3 regions of the Marivita sp. NO-S04 genome follow, and region 1 is predicted to be linked to each of the others. Evidence: riboswitches for the same ligand, from Rfam matches in the RefSeq annotation. Region 1 holds a riboswitch; each other region holds the start of a gene.
What was found. A riboswitch is a leader RNA that binds a small molecule or an ion and turns the genes downstream of it on or off. The one in region 1 is predicted to bind cobalamin.
Positions count from the first base shown of each region.

Region 1 (7,735 bases):
GGGCTGGCTTTATGTCGCCGTGGTCCTGGACCTGTTCTCCAGGCGCGTCGTCGGATGGTCCATGAAAGCGGATCGAGACGCCTCGCTGGTCATGGATGCGCTGATGATGGCCGTCTGGCGTCGGGGCAAATCAGACGCGCTGCTCCACCACTCGGACCAGGGATCGCAATACACAAGTGAGCAGTTCCAGCGCCTTCTGCTCGACTGCGGCATCAACTGTTCAATGAGCCGGGCCGGCAACGTGTGGGACAACTCGGCAATGGAGAGTTTCTTCTCGTCGCTGAAAACCGAGCGCACCGCCCGCAAGGTCTACCGGACGCGTAATGAGGCTCGTGCCGCTGTGTTCGAATACATCGAGCGCTTCTACAATCCGAGGCGACGCCATTCCAAACTGGGCTACCTAAGCCCCATGGCATTCGAGGCCCGAGCTGTGCAAACCTAACACTGTGTCCACGAAAACGGCAGCAGGCCACTCTTCATTGTCTGTCTCCTCAGTTGGAGAACAGGCTAACCCCAAATCGAGGACTTTTCAGGGGAGCAGGTCAAACTCTCTCGCTAGGTAAATTGTGTACTCGTCATACTTGATGACGGTTAAGACTGACGCATTGTAGAAATGCGATTTTGTTTGCTTGCTCTCGATGTTAAGCAGCACGGTATGTCCGACAGTTCTTATCGGAATACAGACACCACTGACTTATTGGACCGGGCGAGCATGGCGGAAACATCTATCAGTTTTCCACGCGGGACAGCGTCTTTGATTGGCAAATTGCCTTGGATTCTTGCAGGATTCGTTGCTGCTATCTGCCTGTTGCCGCACATCAGTGTGTTGGTTGCGGCATTCATGGGTTCGACAGAGACACTTCAGTCTTTGGCTGATACCGTTTTAGGGCGATACACCCGCGCCACGCTCGTTCTTTTGGTGACAGTGGTCACATTTAGCACCCTGATCGGTACTGTGACCGCTTGGTTGGTCACCACGACAGAGTTCAGAGGACGGCGGGTGTTGGAGGTGGCGCTTGTTTTGCCGCTGGCGTTTCCCGCCTACGTCCTAGCATACGCATACACCCATGTTCTTGATCACCCAGGGATCGTGCAATCCACATTGCGCGCTGTCACTGGATGGGGACCAAGGGACTATTGGTTTCCTGAAATCCGCTCTCTTGGTGGCGCGGCCGCAATGCTCACGCTGGTGCTCTATCCATATGTTTATCTTTTGGCGCGGGCGGCCTTTGCATCTCAAAGTGCGACCACTTTTTATGCAGCGCAATCGCTTGGACAGACACGGTTTGGCGCGTTCTGGCGCGTATCGCTTCCTATGGCCCGTCCTGCCATCGCGTCAGGTGCGATGCTTGTCGGGATGGAGACCATCGCAGATTTCGGCACTGTCTCGTATTTCGGTGTTCAGACGTTCGCGGTGGGCATCTATTCAAGTTGGTTTACCTTTGCCGACCGCGCCGCCGCAGCCCAGTTGTCGCTTGGCCTGTTGGCGTTTGCCTTGCTGCTCGCCATTCTTGAACGGGTCAATCGCGGTGAGGCAAGATATGCATTTGGACGAAAATTTGAACCGATGCCGCGAGTGTCCCTGACCGGATGGTCCGGGGGTCTTGCCCTGATGACCTGTTTTCTGCCTGCATTTCTTGGGTGCCTCTTGCCGGTTGTGATGTTGTCAGAAATGGCTGTGGGGTCTGAGCAAAGCTTGTTCAGCCCGCGCTATCTGCAATTCGCGCAAAACTCTGTCACTCTTGGTGTCTGCGCGGCGTTGCTTACCGTTGCCGTTGCGCTCTTGTTCGGCAGTCTTGCCCGCAACCGGCACTCATGGTTCGCCACTACCGTGTTGTATATCGGGCGTCTTGGCTATGCTGTGCCGGGTGGGGTCATCGCCGTTGGACTGCTGGTGCCGTTTGCATTTTTCGACAATGCGTTGGATGCCTACATGCGTGAGGCATTCGGAATATCCACGGGCTTGTTGTTCACAGGTTCCATCTGGTTGTTGGTATGCGCCTACATGATCCGCTTTCTTGCGGCTGCCATTGGTGCCTACGAGGGTGGCGTCGCTGTCATCAATCCAAATATGGACGCGGCGGCACGGGTGCTGGGGCAAAGCGAATGGGGACTGTTGCGTCGGGTCCATTTCCCTCTTTTGCGTCCAAGCTTGTTCACGGCGCTGCTCATCGTGTTTGTCGATGTGATGAAAGAGCTTCCTGCGACCCTTATCATGCGACCTTTCAATTTCGACACATTGGCGGTTCAGGCCCATCGTCTTGCTGCCGATGAAAGACTTGCCGGGGCAGCGGTGCCAAGTCTTGTGATTGTCGCAATTGGCACGCTTCCTGTCATCCTGTTGTGCCGTCGTATCAGAAACGAACAGGGCAACAAAAAAGAGGGCGCCTAGGCGCCCTCAATTTTCGCAATGCTGTATCGGCTTACTTCCAGCCAACTTCGTTGAAAATTTTCTGAGCTGTCGGCACGTTCTGCGCGACCTCGGACAAATCTACGTCGTCGGGACGGAACATGCCCAAGGCTGCGACCGACGGCGACAGGCCGACGCCTGGAACAGCAGGGTACTCGTCATTGCCGGCCGAGAAATACTGCTGTGCCTGATCGGATGCCAGATATTCGAGGAATTTGATGGCATTCTCAAGGTTCGGCGCATGCGCAGCAACGCCGCCACCGGACAGGTTCATATGGGCACCTTCACCGTTCTGCGCGGGGAAAACCCATCCAATATTCGCGCGATCGGCTTCGGACAGGCCTTCGACCTCTGTGCGCAGGGCACGGGCGAAGTAGTACGTGTTTGAGATTGAGATATCGCATTCACCCGACACGATGCCACGCAACTGGTCTGTGTCCCCGCCTTGCGGGTCACGTGCAAAGTTATCGACAAGTCCCTGCGCCCAGGCTGTCGCTGCCTCTTCTCCATGATTTTCAATTACAGCGCTGAGCAATGTCTGCGAATAGACGTTTGTCGAAGACCGGTGGCACACAAGTCCTTTATAATGCGGATCGGCCAAGGACACGTAATCCATAGGCGGGTTCGCCACGTCGTTTTTGTCATAGAAGATGATGCGGGCTCGTTGGCTGAAACCAAACCATTGATTGTCGTCATCTTGCAGACTGTCGGGAATACGCGCTTCGAGAATATCGCTGTCGATGGATTGCAGAACGCCAGCTGCCTTCGCGCGTTCCAAGCGCGAAGTGTCTACGGTCAAGAGGATATCCGCAGGCGAGTTTGCACCTTCGGCTTGCATCCGCGCAATCAGTTCGTCTGCATTGCCTTCGATGCGGTTGATCGTAATCCCGGTTGCTTCCGTGAAGTCCGAATAAAGCCGCTCATCGGTATCGTAGTGCCGCGATGAATAGAGGTTCACTTCGCCCTCTGCAAATGCGGCGGTGCTAAAAGCGGTGCTGACGACAAGCGCCAGGGTCGAAGTGGTCCTTAGGACGCGCATGTGACTCTCCATTATGCGTATTTCTTACGAAAAGAGTCAGTTACATGATTCCGGCGCATGATCAACACATTCTGAGTAATTTTGTCGGAATTATTTTACAGCTCGGACTTGCAGGTCTAGTGCTTGTTTTCCCCTTGTGATCATGGATGTGACACAAGAGATCAGAGCGCATTTTCGTCAGGTGGCATGCCGATCAGCGGCATAAGAAACGCACCCGCCACCGGGTCTAATGCAGCTTGGTAATAGCTTTCTATCAATGCGCTTGCTGCGTCGAAGGAGGCAGTGCTTCCATCAAAGGCTTGCATGACCAGCGACGCCGCCGTGAGGTCGGACATGCCGCGATCAATCGCAAACTGCGTGCCCAGTTCTGTCTTGAGAGCGAGGTATTGCTGGTCGTCGGCTTGCCGATCGACAAGTTCTTCATGCGCAAAGTTCGCAGTGTCTGCTTTTGCCCCTTGCAGAAGTTCAAGGATAAAGGTGCTGCGGCTGACCGCTCCGCTTTCCAAGGCAGTAGTCCAGAATAGGAGGCCATCCATATCAGGCGCCCGTCCCAAAACATTTTGGTAGATTTCCGAAACGAACCGCAACGCATTCATGTCATCGTCATAAAGCGCGCGTGTTTCGTCTTGGTTCGCGAAAAGACCTGCGATTTCAGCCAGTGGCATACCTTGTGCGTGGGCAGTGCCCCAAAAACCAAGGCCCAGGGCATCCGGCGCTCGATTGAAGTATGCGACGTAGAGTTCGATAAACACGTCAAGCGCTGCCTGATCCAGTGTGACGTGCCCGCCGAATTGCCGCAAATCCATTGGCTCATCGAATGCAGTATCGGACAACTCGAAGGCGATCCGCTCGATATTGTCCAGACGCATCGGCACAGCTCCGTCCTCGGTCCGGTCTGTGATGAACACCTGCCCGTTTTGAAAGGTGACAGTGTAATGCGTCTGGTTCCCGGCAAATTGCACTGTGTCGACGCCTTCCAACCCGTCGATATGTGTATGCCCTTGCATCGCGATCATCACGTCGTCCGATGACGTTCCCAAAAGCACGGAGGGCTCCATGCTAGCACTTGCAACATCACCTGAGGCAAGCACCACGCGGGCCTCTTCATCCGTCGCTGGGTTCGAATGTGGAGTGTCCGATTGGGTCGGTTCCAACTGAAAATGTGCTTCGGTCAACGGTGTTCCGCTCTGAGAACGATGCAGCACATCAAGTGTTGTGCCGTCGATCAATTCAACACGTGAGACGTTGTTGAATGGCTTGAAGACCGCCGCCAACACATCATCAATTGATGAAAACCCGCTGTCGATCAGTTGGATGATGTCTGTTTCAAAATCGAAGTCAGCAAGGCTGTTGCTTCCGTCGCCGGCCGCAATCACGAACACATCCCGACCCTCATGCCCGAAATACACATCGGCTCCGGGGCCTCCCCTCAGGACGTCATCACCTGCGCCACCGTCCAGATAATCGTCACCGGGGCCGCCTTGCACCGTGTCGTCGCCGGTTTGGCCAAACAGATCATCATTTCCGAAGTCTCCGAAAAGTTGGTCATGCCCTTCCGCGCCTTGCAGGGAATCGTTCCCGTCCAGCCCGTTGATCCTATCGTCCGTGACAGTTCCGAAGACACGTTCGCTTGTATTCGTTGCGATCGGTGGCTTTGTGCCTTGGGGTTCAAAGCCGGCTATCTGATATCCAATATCGGCAAGGATCGCTTTGTCGAGATCACTCACATGAACCCGTGAGCCATTCGTCAGTATCGGGTCCAAGGCGACGCTGTCGTCTGCATATCCCTCTTCGATGTGCGCGTGATCTTCCTCGAGCGGAATTGGGCGCCCGCCATTGGCTTGTACAGCATTGGGGCCGGTGAATTCACTGTTGGTGACCCATCGGTCAAAGGCGCCGGACGATCCGATCCCCAGAATATGTCCAATTTCGTGGATCACGACCGAAAAGAAGTCGCTGTAGCCTTGCACGGGACGGTCCACCGCGAACGACCAGTTGGCTTGGGAGTTGAATGTCAGAGAGCCTGCCCAGGGTTCGAAATCGGTGACAGGGCCAGAGCCTCTGAAATCGGATGAAATTCGTGCTGCGAAAACATCGCCTGAAGCGTTCCCGCCATCCGGCCCTGCCAATGCCAATGTTCCAGACGTTAGTGACCGCGATCCGACAAAGACAAGAATGTCGTCAATCGGTTCAGACAGAGTGACTGTCTCGATTTCAAAGGTTGTAGGGTTCTTGATGCTGAACACCGTGCCGACGGGGACGTCGATGAACTCATCGTTGAGGATTGCTGTCCATTCCGCAGCGGCTGCATCCAAGGCCGCGCGGCGGTTTGGGTCATCGAAAAACCCATCACTATCGTAGCGGTAATCGAAGTGGAATGAAAACGACACGGGCACAAACCTCTTTGGTCACAGCACACTCAAACGGGTCTCATCCACTGCAGGTCCTCCTGAGGGCGAAACGGTCTTATCAAGGTTGGTGGCGAACTTGGTCCATTTCGTGATCGCAATTGGGCAATAAGGTACTGAAAACGAGCAAATTCCTGTAAAAATTTATGGATGACTTAATCATGTACCTGCGACCAAGCGCCAAGGTGGCAGAATGCAAAGCCCACTTGACGCATCCTTAACGTCGGGTGCAGATGAGCGTGTCTACGGTCCGAGCGTTCAACAGCGTTCGGTGAAAAGGGAACGCGGTGCTTCTTCGGAAAAATCCGCGACTGCCCCCGCAACTGTGAGCGGTGAGCGACGCTGAAAGTGCCACTGGTGTCCGTCACGGACCCTGGGAAGGCCAGCATAGCAGAGACCCGCAAGTCAGGAGACCTGCCGAAGACGAACACCCAGTCCAATCGCGGGGCGCGATGGGGCGGCGGCTTCGTCCGTAGTGGTGTAAATCACCGTCTGCGGATGCGTCAGCATTCCAGATTTTTCATCACTCCGGTGCAGTGCGCCGGACAAGGCTGGGATCAATGAAATGACACGGCTCACCTCGAGATTACTTCTTTGCAGCACTCTCATCGCGCCATCAGCACTGATGGCACAGGATGTCAGTGGCGCAGTTATCGAACTCGAAGACATCGTCGTCTTCGGCGGATTGCTTCCGACGAACCTCGACACAACCGGTGCCACGATCGACGTGGCCAATTCCGCAGATATCCAACGCGAAGGGGCAAGTGCCACTGCCGCGCTCGATCTGCTTCCGGGCGTCTCGGTCAGCGCCAACGGTGGTTTGGGCAGCAGTGCGACAGTTCGTATTCGCGGCTTGAGCGGCCCCTATGTCGGGGTTCGAATTGATGGTATTGATGTCACGGATCCATCGGGCCCACAGACAGCCTTCAACTTCGGCAGACTAACCACCGGCTCGCTGGATCGTCTGGCAGTTGTCAAAGGGACGCAATCCGCAGTCTATGGGTCAGAAGCGATTGCCGGTGTCGTCGAGGTTGAGACTTGGCGGCCTGAAGTTTCTGGCGTTTCGGGCAAGGCACAGCTTGAACTGGGCAGCTTTGAAACCCGCTCTGCAAACCTGAGTTTCGGATATCTTGATGATCGTGCCGAACTGGCGTTGAGCCTTGGACGCGTGACCAGCGAAGGCTATTCGGCACGTGACACGGATGATGAAAACGACGGCTTTGAACAAAGCTTGGTCAATCTGTTTGCAGCCTACCAAGTCAGTGATGCCATCCGCATTGGATTTAACGGTTTCTGGTCGGAAGGCACCGCAGAGTATGATCAGGCGGCAACCGATCCGCGCGGCGAAATCGACGAAACACGCCGCGGCGTGCGGATGTTTGGCGAAGTGCAAGCGGGGGCTTGGACGCATGAGCTGTCCTTCAGCCGATACGAGATCGAACGGTTTGATCCGGTGGGCTTCACCCGCGATTTTCTTGGCGAACGCGATACAGTCGCCTACTTGGCCACGGGTGATCTGTCCTCGGGCGTGTCTCTTGCTTTTGGCGCAGACTGGAGCGAAGAGCGCGCAGCCTTGGATGGCGATGCATATGATGCATCGAACTCGGCGGTATTTGCAGAAGTGAAAGCGACACCAACCGATGCCGTCGAACTTTCGCTGACCCTGCGCTACGATGATTATTCGGACTTCGACGGGCAACTCTCGGGGCGTGCTGCTTTGTCGTATCGGCTGGACGAGGCAACCACCGTTCGAGCCTCTCTTGGCATGGGCTATCGTGCGCCGTCCTTGTATGAACGCTTTGGGCCTTATGCCGGATCGACCCCTCTGGACCCAGAAGAAAGCCTGAGCTTCGATCTTGGGATCGAGCATAGCTATGG
Region 1 covers NZ_CM180980.1:3,315,915-3,323,649, reverse strand. Annotated here, with positions in the region: partial or broken gene ACK3EW_RS16960 (IS3 family transposase) at 1-442, shown strand, start outside; gene ACK3EW_RS16955 (ABC transporter permease) at 698-2,392, shown strand; gene ACK3EW_RS16950 (Fe(3+) ABC transporter substrate-binding protein) at 2,424-3,449, opposite strand; gene ACK3EW_RS16945 (DUF4214 domain-containing protein) at 3,611-5,839, opposite strand; cobalamin riboswitch at 6,087-6,293, shown strand; gene ACK3EW_RS16940 (TonB-dependent receptor plug domain-containing protein) at 6,423-7,735, shown strand, end outside.

Region 2 (7,735 bases), 460 kb from region 1:
TTCCCGGAGCTTTTCTCCAAGAACCGGGTGCAACCCGTGCAGCAATACCCGATCGACCTGCGCCGGTCGCTAGCGGCGTGCGCGCCCAGCATGTCGCAATCCGATCCCACGGTCGCGGTGTTGACGCCGGGGATCTACAACTCGGCCTATTTCGAACATGCATTCCTTGCTGACCAGATGGGTGTCGAGCTTGTTGAAGGACATGATCTTCGGGTGATCGACGGGCGTGTCGCCATGCGCACCACCCACGGATACAAGCCCATCGACGTGCTTTACCGTCGGGTCGACGATGACTTCCTCGACCCGCTGAACTTCAACCCGGACAGCCAATTAGGCGTGCCGGGCATCATGGATGTCTACCGGGCGGGCGGTATCACCATCGCCAATGCGCCTGGTACAGGCATTTCCGACGACAAGGCTATCTATTCCTACATGTCGGAAATCGTGGAGTTCTACACTGGCGAACGGCCTTTGCTTCAAAACGTCCCGACATGGCGCTGTTCAGAGCCAGAGTCGCTCGCCTATGTGCTGGACAATCTGGAAGACCTTGTCGTGAAAGAAGTGCATGGGTCGGGTGGCTACGGCATGCTGATTGGTCCGACTGCCACCAAAAAAGACATTGCCGCCTTCCGCAAAAAGCTCAAGGCGCGACCCAAGAACTATATCGCCCAGCCGACGCTCAGCCTGTCCACCGTTCCGATCTTTGCAAAAGCCGGGTTGACGCCGCGCCATGTGGATCTGCGGCCATACGTGCTTGTCAGCCCAGATGGGATCAAGATCACGCCCGGCGGTTTGACACGGGTGGCGCTCAAGAAAGGGTCACTGGTCGTGAACTCATCACAAGGTGGGGGCACAAAGGACACCTGGGTTCTGGAGGAATAGCGCCATGTTGGGAAAAACCGCCAATGGCCTCTTCTGGATGTATCGCTACATGGAGAGGGCCGAAAACACCGCACGTCTGATCGAAACAGGCCAGCGCATCGCTTTGACGCGATTGAACCAGACCGACGAGGAATGGCTGTCTGTGTTGCAGTCCGCCGATTGCCTTGAGGGATTCAATGCCACGCATGACGAGATCTCACGCGATCTGGCTGTCGACTGGATGCTGCGCAGCAAGGACAATTCGTCGTCGGTGGTCTCGAGCGTCAACGCCGCGCGGCAAAACGCGCGGCTGGTCCGCACCGCCATCACTGGCGAAGTCTGGGAAGCCGTAAACTCGGCTTATATGGCGTTGAAAAAGGCGTTGTCGCGAAAGGTGTCGGAACGTGATCTGCCGAGTGTGCTTCGCCTGATCCGGCATCACGCAGCCTTGGTGCGCGGCGTCACGCATGGCACGATGCTGCGCAATGACATTTACGATTTCGCGCGACTTGGCACATTCCTCGAACGGGCAGACAACACAGCGCGCATCTTGGATGTTAAATACTATGTCCTTCTGCCTTCAGCGCGATCTGTGGGTACGTCCATCGACAATGTGCAGTGGGAATCAATCCTGCGGTCGGTCTCGGCGCGGGGCGGGTTCCGCATGGAATACGGAGCCGGCGGCGGCCCCCGTGAAATCGCAGATTTCCTGATTCTCGACAAAAGGATGCCGCGCTCGCTTGCGTTCTGCGTAAGTAAACTGTGCGACAACCTGGATTATCTGGCGACCGAGGAAAATGCTGGAGCCGCGTCGCGCGAAAAGGTCGGAATGCTGCGAAACGGGCTGTTGTCCAAGAGCATTGATGATATCCTCGATTATGGATTGCACGAATTTCTTCAGAAAACGCTTCAAGAGCTTTCGATGATTTCGCGCCAAATCGAACAGGATTTCCGTTTTTATGCCTAGGCTTCAGCAAGACCAGTCTGCATGCGCCTGAAGATCGAACACACCACGGTGTATCGATTCGAAACGCCAGTCGTTTACGGATTGCAGCAGCTGCGCAAGACGCCGAAATCGTCGTACAACCAGTCAGTCATTTCGTGGGAGATCGACATTGTTGGCGGTCGCAAGGAAGTCTCATTCGAAGATCACCACCACAACACGACTGAGTTGATCAGCTTTGACCCGAACGTCACCGAATTGTCGGTGTCGAGTTCAGGGGCTGTAGAGATTACTGAAAACGCAGGCATTCTTGGTGCGCATCATGGAATGACGCCGCTATGGCTCTATGCCATGACGACCCCGCGTACCGAAGTCGGACCGGGCACACGGGCGTTTATCAAAGGGATGGATGCTCAACCGGGTATCCCCGAGCTGCATGATCTGTCTGAACGCATCCGCACTCAGGTGCCGTATACGCTGGGTTCATCCGCCCCTGATTGGAGCGCCGAAGACGCAATTGAAGCAGGGCAAGGCGTTTGTCAGGACCACACCCACATCATGATCGCGTGTGCACGGGCGATGAAACTGCCCGCGCGATATGCAAGCGGCTATCTCATGTTGAACGAAACCACGACACAAGACGCGATGCATGCTTGGGCCGAGGTGCATGTCGAAGGTCTCGGGTGGGTCGGGTTCGATGTGTCGAATGGAGTTTCGCCCGACACACGCTACGTGCGCGTTGCGACAGGACTGGACTATTCCGAAGCAGCACCGATATCTGGTACCCGGATTGGTGGAATCAACGAAGAACTGCAGGTCAGCATCCAAGTGGTTCAGCAGTAAAGGCACAACCAAGTGACATATTGCGTTGGAATGATGCTGAGCAGCGGCTTGGTCTTCATGTCGGACACCCGCACCAATGCCGGGTTAGACAATATTTCAACCTTCAAGAAGATGACAATTTGGGAAGAACCGGGTGAGCGGGTGCTGACGCTGATGTCCGCCGGCAACTTGGCGACCACCCAGGCAGTCGTCAGCCTTTTGGACGAACGCAGTAAACTGCCCGAAGACCGGACGCCGTCGCTGATGAAAGCGCCGTCAATGTTCCAAGCCGCATGTATGGTGGGTGATACGCTGCGCGAAGTCATCAAGGGGCTGCGAGAAGGCGGTCAACGCGCTGATAGCGCGTTCGATGCGACCCTGATTCTTGGTGGACAGATCGCAGGTAGTCCGCCGCGCCTGTTCCTCATCTATCCGCAGGGAAACTTCATCGAGGCGGGGGACGACACGCCCTTTTTCCAGATTGGTGAGATCAAATATGGGCGCCCCATTCTTGTCCGCGCCTACGATCCCGATCTCAGTTTCGCAGAGGCCTTGAAGCTGCTGCTGGTGAGTTTTGACTCCACGCTCAAAGCGAATTTGTCGGTCGGCGCACCGCTCGATTACTTCTGCTACACGACCGACAGCCTCGAGAAAAAGCACGTGGGTCGTGTCGAGGTGGACAATGCCGAGTTTCAGGCGATCTCGACTCAATGGGGCAATGCCCTTAAGCAAGCACTTGATACGTTGCCCGACGTGCATTTGAACACAACCTGAACGAATAGCCGAAAGTCCTGTCATGTCTGCAAGCCCCGTTATCTGCGTCGGTGGTGAAAACCTCATTGATCACGTCACCCGCGATGGCGAGATCTCTGCCCTGGCCGGTGGATCGCCCTTCAATGTCGCAATGGCACTTGGGCGGCAACAGGCGGATGTGCACTACCTGACGCCGATCTCGACCGACACATGGGGCGACACACTGGCCGACACGCTGGTCGCATCCGGGGTGGCGCTTGCTGGCGGGCGCGTCGATGCACCGACGACCATTGCCCGCGTGACCGTCACCAAGGGCATCCCGTCCTATATCTTTGAACGCGATGGAACAGCTGAACGCAGCGTCACCGCTGCTTCACTGGCCGCTGCAATGCCAGCGGGAACAACCGTTTTGCACACCGGGTCACTGGCGTTGACCGATGGCGCAGATGCCGACGCTTGGGAAGAGACCTGCAAAATAGCCTATACGTCGGGGACACTTGTGTCGCTTGATCCGAATGTCCGCCTGTCGGTGATCACCGATATCGACGCCTACCGCGCGCGAATCTTCCGCATGATGCAGGCCGCGCATGTCCTGAAGCTCAGTGACGAAGACCTCGAAGGTCTTTGCCCGGATATGCCGCAAGATGCTGCCTTAGCGCATGTGCGCAGCCAGACATCGGCGTCACTGGTGGTCATGACCAAAGGCCCCGACGGCGCAATTGCCATGCGCGGCGACAACACGGTGAACATTCCCGCACCGCCTGTGCCCGGACTTGTCGACACCGTGGGCGCAGGTGACACGTTCATGGCAACCCTGTTGGCCGGTTTGGCTCGGACCGACGTGCTGGCACCTGCTGCACTTGACGGTCTTGACGCTGCGCAGGTCGAAGCCCTGATCCGCCGTGCAGGTATGGCAGCCGCCATAAATTGCAGCCGCGCGGGGTGCAATCCTCCGACGTTGTCAGAGCTCGACACCGCTATGGCCGCGGTCGGCTGATATTTTGGACCTCTATCTCGACACGGCGGACCGCGCGGCATGGACAGAACTCATGCCGACGGGCCTCTTTCGGGGCATTACCACCAACCCGCTTCTGGCGCAGCGCGCGGGGTTGGAGTACCCGGCGATCAACTGGATCGAGATGGCAAAGCGCGCGCATGACCTGGGTGCACAGGAACTGCATGGTCAGGTGTTTGGCCCGGTCGAGACCTATGTCGACTGGGCCAAAAAACTCTACGATGCCGGCGCAGCGGCCAGTCTGCGCACGGTCGTCAAAATCCCGATGACACCGGATGCCTTGCGCGCTGTCCCGTCAATCAAGGCACTCGGTGGCCCAATCCTGCTCACTGCCGTCTACGACCCCAAACAGGTGATCGTGGCCAAGGCATTAGATGCCGATTTCGTGGCCCCCTATTTTGGGCGCATGGACGAGGCGGGATTGCCAGCCTTGAATCACCTCTCGAACATGCAAGCCATCTCTGGTGGCAAGCCGCGCATCCTTGTGGCATCGCTGCGGACCGCCGATCAAATGGTGGCGCTTGCCGCCCGGGGGCTGGATTGTTTCACCCTTTCCCCAGACCTTGCCCGCAGTTTGTTCAGTGATCCCATGACTCAAGAGGCAGCGGCCGCGTTCGAAGCCGCCGCCTCTGGCCTAAAGTCATAGTGACAGCCGCCGCTCCTTCGCACCGCCGCGCCGGCGTGGTTTGGGCAGCGCAAGATCAAGAGGCGTAAGCGGAGCATCCAAAGACGCCTTCAACAGCTTGCAGAATTCCGCAACCGCCGGATCGGTGTCCCGAAACGGTGCTGCTGCCATATAGGCGCAGGTGGCCTCGGTCAGGTAACAGGCTTTGGCAGGCAGCCCGCCAAGCCATTGCATATAGCCCAATTGCCCAATCTCCCGCGCACGTTCGGCTGTGCGAGGATTGACCTGTAACTGGGTCAGGGTTCGTTCGATCGACATATCAGCGCCCTCCGCGCAGGAACGGGTCGCACAGAGGTCGTATTCATGTACCGCACCACAGCGGCGCAAGCCATATCGACCTCCGGTGCACCCCGCCCGGGTTCAGTTCACATGTGATGGCAGGTCTCCTGACTCGCGGGTCATCGTGAAGCTCGCACCTTCCCAGACCAGTCGGCCCAGTGGTTTTGCGCGAAGCACTCACCGCTCACAGTTGCGGGGGCAGTCACGGAATTGCACCGTATTCCCTATTCGGGCAGCGCTTCGAACACTGCCCACCATCGCTATCTACTGTCACAGAAGCGGCGATTCCATTCAATTGGCATTGTGCCAATGCGTCCAATTCGACGCAGATCGTACGGTTGCTCACGGCTTGTTAAGACAACGGTGCCAAAACCGGGCAGCACTTGGGCGACACGGTTCAAGTCGTTGCAAAAGGCTTTTCGAATGTCTGTCTTCTACCTGCCACTGTGGCTGGGCGCCTGCCTTTGGGTTCACACCATCTTCCATCGTGGATCACATCGCGAAGGGCGCATCGGCAAAGCCGACAAGTTGGATGAGGAAGTCGCCATTCGTGGCGGAAAGCGCTTCTTCGTAGAAAGCATCGCTGCGGGCAAGACCCTCCTCAAGGCTGATCTGGGATCCGTCGAACTCGGACATCACCATGCGGGCTTCCTCCACATCGGACATGCCGCGCGTAATGGCAAAATGGCTGCCCAAAGCGACCTTGTTCTCAAGATAGGCGGCATCGGCGGCGCTGCCGGTTGCAGCCTTGGCTCCGGCAAGGATCTCCATGATGAAGGTCGACGGCGTTACCGCAGCATTGCTTTCCAGCAGATCAAGCCAGAACTCGAGACCCGACGCATCGGGCGCGCGCCCCAGCACGTTCTGATAGACGGTCGAGACGAATTCCGACAGGTCCGCCACATCGCCATAAAGCGCGCGGGTTTCAGGTTGGTCGAAGAAATACCCGGCGATCTCGCGCAGGCTCATGCCATCAGCAAGCTGGTTGCCCCAGAAGAACAGCCCAACCGCATCGGGCGCCCGGTTGAAATAGGCGATATAAAGCTCGGTCAGCGTGCCCATCGCGTCGTCGGTCAGACGCGCCATCCCGTCGAAGAGATCAAGGTCGATCCCGGCTTCGCCGAAGACCGGAAGGGTCTCGGTGAAATCGACGCGATCTTCCGAACTCAGAACGCGCGGCGCCTCGCCACCCGCACGACGGTCTTCGATGACGATGGTGTCATCGGCGATCCGCAGCGTGTAGCTCGACTGCGATCCGCTCAGTTCGATCTCCGAGGCAGCTTCGTCCTGCTCGACCCGGCTGGCGCTCTGAGCTGTGTCGCCCGCGCGCTCGGTGAAAGCCGCCGCAGGCGCGAGGTTGGTCTGCGGTTGCGGTTGCGGACGTGGCAGTGGGGTGACGACGGTCCCGTCCATGATGACCAACTCGCCGCCCGTGTCTGGACCACCATAGCCCAATGTCACAGACGCCCCGCCTTCATGCTCGAAGTAATCAAGCTGGATATCGTGCTGACCCGCCTCAAGGTAGACCTCGTTCTGCATGAGGACCTCGGCATGCAGCCCGTCATTATCGACGACACTTTGACCATTCACATAAAGAATGGTTCCGTCATCGGACAGGGTTGCAAAAGTATAGACACCCGCTTCCTGGACGTTGAGAACACCTGTGTAGCGACCGGCAAAGAAATCCGCCGGGCCACCATCCCAGAACGATCCATCGTCATCAGTCTCGTTGATGCTGTTCACAACCATGCTGTGGATGGGGGTCTCGAAATTGATCTGGCTCAGCCGCTCTGTGCCCTCTTCCACAGCGTAGAAGTCGACATTGAAGCCACCCTGGACCGGCTGTTCAGGCGTCGGCTCGGGTGTGGGCTCCGGCCTCGGCTGCGGTTGGGATTCGGGGCGCGGCAGTGGGGTGACGACGGTCCCGTCCATGATGACCAACTCGCCGCCCGTGTCTGGACCACCATAGCCCAATGTCACAGACGCCCCGCCTTCATGCTCGAAGTAATCAAGCCGGATATCGTGCTGACCCGCCTCAAGGTAGATCTCGTTCTGCATGAGGACCTCGGCATGCAGCCCGTCATTATCGACGACACTTTGACCATTCACATAAAGAATGGTGCCGTCATCGGACAGGGTTGCAAAAGTATAGACACCCGCTTCCTGGACGTTGAGAACACCTGTGTAGCGACCGGCAAAGAAATCCGCCGGGCCTCCATCCCAGAACGATCCATCCTCATCAGTCTCGTTGATGCTGTTCACAACCATGCTGTGGATGGGGGTCTCGAAATTGATCTGGCTCAGCCGCTCTGTGCCCTCTTCTACAGCGTAGAAGTCGACATTGAAGCCAACCTGGACCAGCTCTTCTGGCGTCAGC
Region 2 covers NZ_CM180980.1:2,854,664-2,862,398, reverse strand. Annotated here, with positions in the region: gene ACK3EW_RS14675 (circularly permuted type 2 ATP-grasp protein) at 1-882, shown strand, start outside; gene ACK3EW_RS14670 (alpha-E domain-containing protein) at 887-1,828, shown strand; gene ACK3EW_RS14665 (transglutaminase family protein) at 1,850-2,647, shown strand; gene ACK3EW_RS14660 (proteasome-type protease) at 2,678-3,400, shown strand; gene ACK3EW_RS14655 (carbohydrate kinase family protein) at 3,423-4,376, shown strand; gene ACK3EW_RS14650 (transaldolase family protein) at 4,381-5,040, shown strand; gene ACK3EW_RS14645 (hypothetical protein) at 5,035-5,337, opposite strand; cobalamin riboswitch at 5,439-5,632, opposite strand; gene ACK3EW_RS14640 (PA14 domain-containing protein) at 5,851-7,735, opposite strand, start outside.
Region 2: linked by a shared signal. The riboswitch ahead of ACK3EW_RS14645 (hypothetical protein) and the one ahead of ACK3EW_RS16940 (TonB-dependent receptor plug domain-containing protein) in region 1 are both predicted to bind cobalamin.

Region 3 (7,735 bases), 1.0 Mb from region 1:
GCGCGATCTCACCGGGGTGGTTCATCCCAATTTCGATCACCGCGAATTCTGCATCGCGCGGCATCCGCGCCAGCGTCAAAGGGACACCCCAATGGTTGTTGTAGCTGGCCTCGGCTGCATGCACGCTGCCATGGGCGTTTAGAACAGTGCGCAACATCTCCTTGGTCGAGGTCTTGCCGACAGACCCGGTCACCCCCACCACCTTGGCCTGAGTCCGCGCCCGCGACGCACGCCCCAAAGCCTCAAGCCCGGCCTGCACGTCGTCCACGATCACCAGCGGCGCATCGTCTGCCACACCTTCAGGCACACGGGCCACCAAGGCCGCCGCAGCCCCCTTTTCCAATGCCTGTGCGACGAAGTCATGCCCGTCACGTGCCGCTGTCAAAGCGACGAATAAATCCCCCGGCTGGATCGTGCGCGTGTCGATGGACACGCCTATGGCGGCCCACTCTCCCGTCACGCGGCCGCCGGTCGCCTCTGCCGCCTCTGCGCTAGTCCAAAGGGTCATGCCAATTTCCCGTCCAAAGCTGCCACGGCCACGCTGGCCTGCTCCACATCGTCAAACGGATAAACCGTGTCACCGACGATTTGCCCGGTCTCGTGCCCCTTGCCGCAGATGAGCAAAGCATCGCCCGGACCCACCGCATCGACACCGCGCAGGATCGCCTCGGCACGATCACCTACCTCTGTTGCCTCGGGTGCGCCTTCCAGCACAGCCGCCCGGATCAAGGCCGGGTCTTCGCTGCGGGGGTTGTCGTCGGTGACAATCACCTGATCAGCAAATTCCGCAGCCGCCGCCCCCATCAGGGGCCGCTTACCAGGGTCACGGTCGCCCCCGGCACCGATGATCGCCACCAAACGGCCCATGACATGCGGCCGGATCGCCTGACAGGCGGTCGCCACCGCATCGGGCGTGTGTGCGTAATCCACGTAAATCGCAGCGCCAGTGTCGCGCGTCGCCGCCAGTTGCATCCGGCCACGTACGGTTTCCAATTCAGGCAAGACCGCAAAAACCCGGTCCGGTGTCACGCCGCTCGCGATCACCAAACCCACGGCGACCATGACGTTTTCCGCCTGAAATCCGCCAACAAGGTTCAGTCGGGACTGAAATGTCTCTCCGCCGAACTTGATCCGCACGTCCTGACCAGTGGCGTCAAAGCGCTGTCCCAGCAGCACCATATCAGCGCCGGTGTCACGGCCCACTGTCATGGTCTCCTGCCCCCGCGCCCGCGCGATGGCAAGCATGTCCACACCGCGTGCATCGTCGATATTGATCACGGCGATCCCGTCTTCGGGCAGGACACGGGCAAACAGCCCCGCCTTGGCATCGAAATACGCCTCAAAGCTGTCGTGGTAATCCAGATGGTCCTGCGTGAAATTCGTGAACCCCGCCGCGCGCAGGTTCACCCCGTCCAAACGCCTCTGCGCCAACCCATGCGAGGACGCCTCCATTGCGGCATGGTCGATCCCGGCCTCCGCCGCACCCGCCAAGGCGCGGTGCAGCGTGATCGGCTCCGGCGTGGTATGCATGAGGGGCGCCTGCCAGTCGCCCTCAACACCCGTGGTGCCAAGATTGACCGCAGGTATCCCCAGCAATTGCCAGATCCGCCGCACGAAACTGGCCACGCTCGTCTTGCCATTGGTCCCGGTGACCGCAACCATCGTGTCAGGCTGCTGTTCAAACCAAAGCGCCGCACAAAACGCCAAGGTCTGTCGCGGATCGGCAGCGATCACCACTGCTGCGGTCGAACCCGCAAGCTCGTCCTTGGCGATCTCGGCGCCTTCGACATCGGTCAGGATGGCCGCAGCCCCCATCCGCAGTGCGTATTGGATAAACTCGCCACCATGCATCTTTGTGCCCGGCAGCGCCGCAAACAGGTATCCCTCTTTGACATCCCGGCTGTCCACCGCAAGGCCGGTGACAATCGCATCCGCGCCGCCGCGCGCCGTCAGCCCCAGCGCGCTCAGGCTTTTGCCCTTTGCTGCCATGACGACCCCCTCGTGTTCTTGATCCCGATCAGGGGCGGATGCCCTCAGTTCGAGGTGTTGATGATGCCCGTCAATTGCCGCGTTTCGACCTCCGGACGCAAGCCCAGAAGCGGCGCAACACGGCGGATCATTTCTGCTGCGACAGGTACAGCCGTCCAGCCTGCGGTGCGTCGTGGCTTCGTGCCGCTGGTCTCAACCGGTTCGTCCAGTGTCACGATCAGCACGTATTTCGGGTCATTGGTCGGGAAGACCGACGCAAAGGTGTTGATCACCTTGTCATCGTAATACCCGCCACCGCGCGCCTTGGGTTTGTCAGCCGTTCCGGTTTTCCCACCAACGAAATACCCCGGCACCTCGCCAAAGCTGGCGGTGCCCTCGGTCACAACTTTCCGAAGCATATCAACCGATTGCCGTGCCGTGCGTTCCGACATCAAGCGCGGACCAAGCTTGGCCCCGCTCTGCTTGAGAAGCGTAGGCTCGACCTTGTATCCGCCATTTGCGATCGCGGCATAGCCAGCAGCCAGATGCAGCGGGCTCGACGACAGGCCGTGACCGTAAGAGATTGTCACGCTCGACAGGTCGGTCCAACGCTGCGGAAGCAACGGCTTGCCCCCTGCAGCTTCGACAATTTCCAAAGGCGTCGGCTCAAAGAACCCCAACCTTTTCAGGAACTCCTGCTGACGCTGCGCGCCAATCGCCAAGGCCAGACGCCCAGTGCCCCGGTTCGAACTTTTGACAATGATGTCCGAGACCGACAAAGGCCCATAATTCTTGTTGTTGAATTCACCAATCTTGAGCCCCCCAACCTTCATCGGGCCGGACGTATCGATGACGGTTTCCGGGTTCACCAACCCCAGATCAAGCGCCTGCGCAGACGCGAAAACCTTGAAGGTCGATCCCAGCTCGTACACGCCCTGCACCGCACGGTTGAACAGCGGGCTGTCCGCAGCCTCGCCTTGGGTCAGCGGGCGTGGGCGATCATTCGGATCGAAATCCGGCAGCGACGCAATCGCGATCACCTCACCTGTGTAGATATCCATCAACACGCTGGCAGCACCCTTGGCATTCATCAGGTTCATGCCACCCTGAAGCACACGTTCGGTCGCGGCCTGAATCGTCAGGTCCAAAGACAGCTCAAGTGGCGCACCCTCGCGCGCCGGGTCACGCAGATCATCATCAAAGAATTTCTCGATACCTGCGGTGCCAATTACTTCAGCGGAATGAACCCCTTCCCGGCCAAAGCTCGCTCCGCCAAGGATGTGTGATGCCAGCGCTCCATTGGGATAAAGCCGCATCTCACGTGGCCCGAACAACAAACCGGGCTCACCGATATCATGCACTTTCTGCTTTTGCTCGGGGCTCAGTTTTCGACGCACCCACATGAACTTACGGTTGCCAGTGAAATCTTTGCGCAAACGTTCTTCGTTAAGCTCAGGAAAAATCTTGACCAATTCCGATGCTGTACGGATTGGATCAACCATCTGCTGCGGATGCGCGTACAGCGAGAAGGTCTCCATGTTGGTCGCCAGAATACGGCCCTGACGGTCGACAATATCCGCCCGACTGGCGATGATCGAGGCACCCGTGGCCTGCGCGCGTGGCTCTTCCGGCTCGGATGCCGCCAATGTTCCCATCCGCGCCCCGATCACACCGAAGGCACAAAAGAACATCACCGCCATCACCAACAGCCGCCCCTCGGCCCGCGACCGCGCCTTATCGCGCATCTGTTCGTGGCGAATCCGCAGATTCTCGCGTTCGATGGCGTCGGGGTTTTCGCCCTTGCGGCGGGCATCCAGAATGCGCGCCAAAGGCCGAAGCGGCGTGCGGGTCATGGTTCTTGCTCCTGTGCGCCTGCGCTTGAGATCTCAACCGGGTCGGTGATCGGCAGCTCGGGTGGTTGCGGATAGGCGATCTGATCCACGCGCCCAAACTGATCCGGCTCAAGCGGCATCAGCCCCAGACGCTCAAAGTTCACCTCTGCCAGATCCCGCAGCCGGTCAGGGCGGTTCAGATAGGCCCACTCCGCCCGCAACACCGCCAAGCGCGCCCGCGCTTCGGCAATTTCACCGCGCACCGCTTGCGCCTCGCCCAGCGCCGCCTGAGTCTTGTAATTCTCGTGATACGCCCAGAACGCCGCCCCGATGACAGTCAGAAACGTCAGGACATACAACAGGGAACGCATCAGCGGTCCTCCTTCAGTTGAGGCAAGGCAATCTGTCCCGCGTCGATGTCTCCGGCGGGCGCATCGGTGCGCCGCGCAACACGCAGCTTGGCCGATCGCGATCTTGGATTGACCGCCAATTCGTCATCATCGGGACCGACCGCCTTGCGGGTCACGATCTTGAACGCGGGGGTTTCGACTTCGATTTCAGGCGCGTAGCGATTGGCGCGTCCCGATTGACCGCCGCGCGCCTGCAAGAACCGTTTGACCATCCGATCCTCGACCGAATGAAAGCTGACCACGGCCAGCAATCCGCCGGGCTTCAGCGCCCGTTCGGCAGCCATCAACCCCTGCATCAACGCGCCATATTCATCGTTCACCGCAATCCGCAGTGCCTGAAAACTGCGCGTCGCCGGGTGTGACTGCCCTGGCTTGGGGCGCGGCAGGCAGGATTCGACGATCCGGGTCAGTTCCAACGTCCGCGTGATCGGCGCCACTTTGCGCGCCGCGACAATCGCCTTGGCGATCCGGCGCGAGGCGCGTTCTTCCCCGTATGTATAAAGAATATCCGCAATATCGAACTCGTCCGCCGTATTCACGATATCCGCCGCCGAAGGTCCGTCCTGCCCCATCCGCATGTCCAACGGGCCGTCTCTCATGAAGGAAAACCCGCGCTCCGCCAAATCCAACTGCATCGACGACACACCAAGGTCCAACACAACCCCGTCCACACCAGACGCGATCTCGTCCATCTCGGCAAAATTCGCGCGGTGCAATTCGATCCGGCCCTCGAATTCGGGCAACCAAGACGCCGCCATCTCATGCGCCAGCGGATCGCGATCAATGCCAATGACTTTGCCGGCCCCGGCCTCGATCAGCCCGCGCGCATAGCCACCGGCACCAAAGGTGCCATCAACCCAAACACCCGCCACCGGCGCCACCGCCCGCAAGAGCGGAGCAAGAAGGACGGGAATGTGTGGGTCAGTCGAAGGGGAAGCAGCGGCAGCAGACATATCCGATCAGCCCCCCGGCTGCTGGTCCAGGAAGATGAGCGGATCGACATCGTCGGGCAGATCATCCAACCATTCGTCGGTTGCAGCCTGCTCCTCTGCCTCAAAGGTCTCGGGATCCCAGATCTGAAAAGTGTCGCCTGCACCGATGAAAAACGCCTCGGCACTCAGGCCAATCTTCTCGCGCAGCTTTGCCGGCAGCACAAGCCGCCCGGTCTCATCAACACTGGTCGCGTGGGATTGGCCGTTGAACAACCGTTGCAGCATCTTGCGCTCAACCGATCCCCGTGGGAGCGCTTCGATCTTTTCGTCCACCTCTTCGATGGCCTCGACCGTATAACATTCAAGATATTTGCGACGCTTGTCGCCGTAGACAATAACCAGCTCGGGGTTCAGGCCATCCATATACGCGGGATCGCCCGCTTCGAGGACACGACGAAACGAGGCCGGGATAGACACCCTGCCCTTGCCATCAACCTTGTGATGACTTTCGCCTCTGAACCTCAGTCTACGGGTCACTGCCCTACTGGTCCTTTCATGCCTCTTGTCCCTGGAAACGGAAACGGCGGGTTGATCTGCTGCCACTGATCAACCCGCCGTCCGTGTCCCGTCTCCGGGAAGTCCGACTGCGCGCGCCACCTGGGGGGATGTCTGCTCGCCCGCGCGCCGGATCTCTGTGTTCGATGAAAGCGGGTGCCTGTATGAAACCTGCTTTTTTTATTGTTTGGATACCGCGTCGAGGTCTGTGTCGCCTCGTTTGCTGTTCCTGCTCTCATCTCGTGCATTAGGGATGCCATGGGAAAACATGGGTCGCAACAGTTTTTTATGGGAATTTGCATCCATATGCTGTTTGTGGGCCCCTTCAGAAACCGCATCCGGTAGATAAGTGATCGATTTTTGGCAAAATACGCCACAAGGCATAGAAACAAACACTATATATAGACGCGTACAGCACGCAGGATTGTTGCCCATAATTTCCCACAACCGCAACAAACAAACCAAGAACATCGTCAAATCGCAATGGCTGGAAACTCTGAATCCGACGATTTTCTCCGAATTTCCACCCGAATCACCCCAATGATTCGACTTGTCGCACAGGGCTCGGGCAATCCGTCCCATCTTTTCCCATACCCAGTCCCACCTATTCCCATGCCAGCCCCACACGCGACCTATACGCACCCAAAAGATCACCAAAGCTTGCAATGCAAACAGCCCGGTTGTACGCCAAAGAGGTCATGGTCCGGGCAACCCCCGGTGAAAAGGGAACGTGGTGAAATCCCACGACTGCCCCCGCAACTGTAAGCGGCGAGCGTGTTCGGCATATGCCACTGGGAAACCGGGAAGGCCCGACACACGCCCCGACCCGCAAGTCAGGAGACCTGCCGTGACAGATCACCCTACACTCGCGCGGGGTGCGCGGGCTGTGACGGTACTCCGGTGTGGTGACAGTCACCGCCTTTGGGCATGTCCCGAAGGCTTGATATGTTCGATGCGCGGGAGGCAGAGCGGTGAAGCTCTTTAGTGCGCTGATGGTTTTGACAGTGGCGATGTTCCTCGCATCGCTCTTTGTCGGCTATGCGGCGATCTCTGTTCCCGAAGGCCTGGCAGCGCTGTTTGGCCGGGGCAACCCGCTTTACGTGACGATCATGCAAGACATCCGCCTGCCGCGCGCGCTGTTGGCGGCGATGGTTGGCGTGTCGCTCGGCCTTGCTGGTGCCGCGATGCAGGGGTTCTTGCGCAACCCTCTGGCCGAACCCGGTTTGATCGGCGTATCCGGTTCGGCCGCCCTGGGGGCGGTGATCGCTCTGCAAACCGGGCTGGCCGCCGCCTTTGCACTGGCGCTGCCGATCACGGCACTCAGCTTTGCCGCGTTGGCCGTTGGCCTGATCCTGCTGCTGGCGGGTCCGCGCGGGTCGTCGCTAACCCTGATCCTTGCAGGCATCGCCGTGTCGGCCTTTGCCGCCGCCCTGACATCCCTGACGCTGAACCTCTCCCCCAACCCCTATGCCGCGTCCGAGATCATGTTCTGGATGATGGGCTCGGTCGCCAATCGTGCCATGAGCCATGTATGGCTGGCGCTGCCGATCATGACGCTGGGCTGGATCGCACTGGCCGGACTGGGCCGCGGCCTTGACGCACTGACATTGGGCGAAGACGCAGCAGAAGCCTTGGGCATCTCGCTCTCTCGCCTGCGCCTGCAACTGCTGTTTGGCACCGCCGCCGCCGTGGGTGCGGCAACCGCAATGGCCGGAGCGGTGGGGTTTGTCGGTCTGGTCGTGCCGCACATCCTGCGCCGCTTTGCCCATGGTCGCCCATCGACCCTGCTCTGGGCCTCAGCGCTTGGTGGGGCCGCGATGGTGCTGGCCGCCGACCTGACAACACGGCTTGTTCTGCCGGACCGAGACCTGAAACTCGGCGTCGTCATGGCCCTGATCGGCGCACCGCTGTTTCTGCACCTAATATATAAGACACGGAAGGAAATCGCATGACCCTCCTTTCTGTGCAAAACCTCACCGTCCGGCGCGGCGAATGCCCGGTGGTCGATGCCGCATCTCTGGCGATAGGTCCCGGCGAA
Region 3 covers NZ_CM180980.1:2,316,472-2,324,206, forward strand. Annotated here, with positions in the region: gene ACK3EW_RS12000 (UDP-N-acetylmuramoyl-tripeptide--D-alanyl-D-alanine ligase) at 1-508, opposite strand, end outside; gene ACK3EW_RS12005 (UDP-N-acetylmuramoyl-L-alanyl-D-glutamate--2,6-diaminopimelate ligase) at 505-1,989, opposite strand; gene ACK3EW_RS12010 (peptidoglycan D,D-transpeptidase FtsI family protein) at 2,034-3,821, opposite strand; gene ftsL (cell division protein FtsL) at 3,818-4,171, opposite strand; gene rsmH (16S rRNA (cytosine(1402)-N(4))-methyltransferase RsmH) at 4,171-5,163, opposite strand; gene mraZ (division/cell wall cluster transcriptional repressor MraZ) at 5,170-5,679, opposite strand; cobalamin riboswitch at 6,380-6,561, shown strand; gene ACK3EW_RS12030 (FecCD family ABC transporter permease) at 6,669-7,649, shown strand; gene ACK3EW_RS12035 (ABC transporter ATP-binding protein) at 7,646-7,735, shown strand, end outside.
Region 3: linked by a shared signal. The riboswitch ahead of ACK3EW_RS12030 (FecCD family ABC transporter permease) and the one ahead of ACK3EW_RS16940 (TonB-dependent receptor plug domain-containing protein) in region 1 are both predicted to bind cobalamin.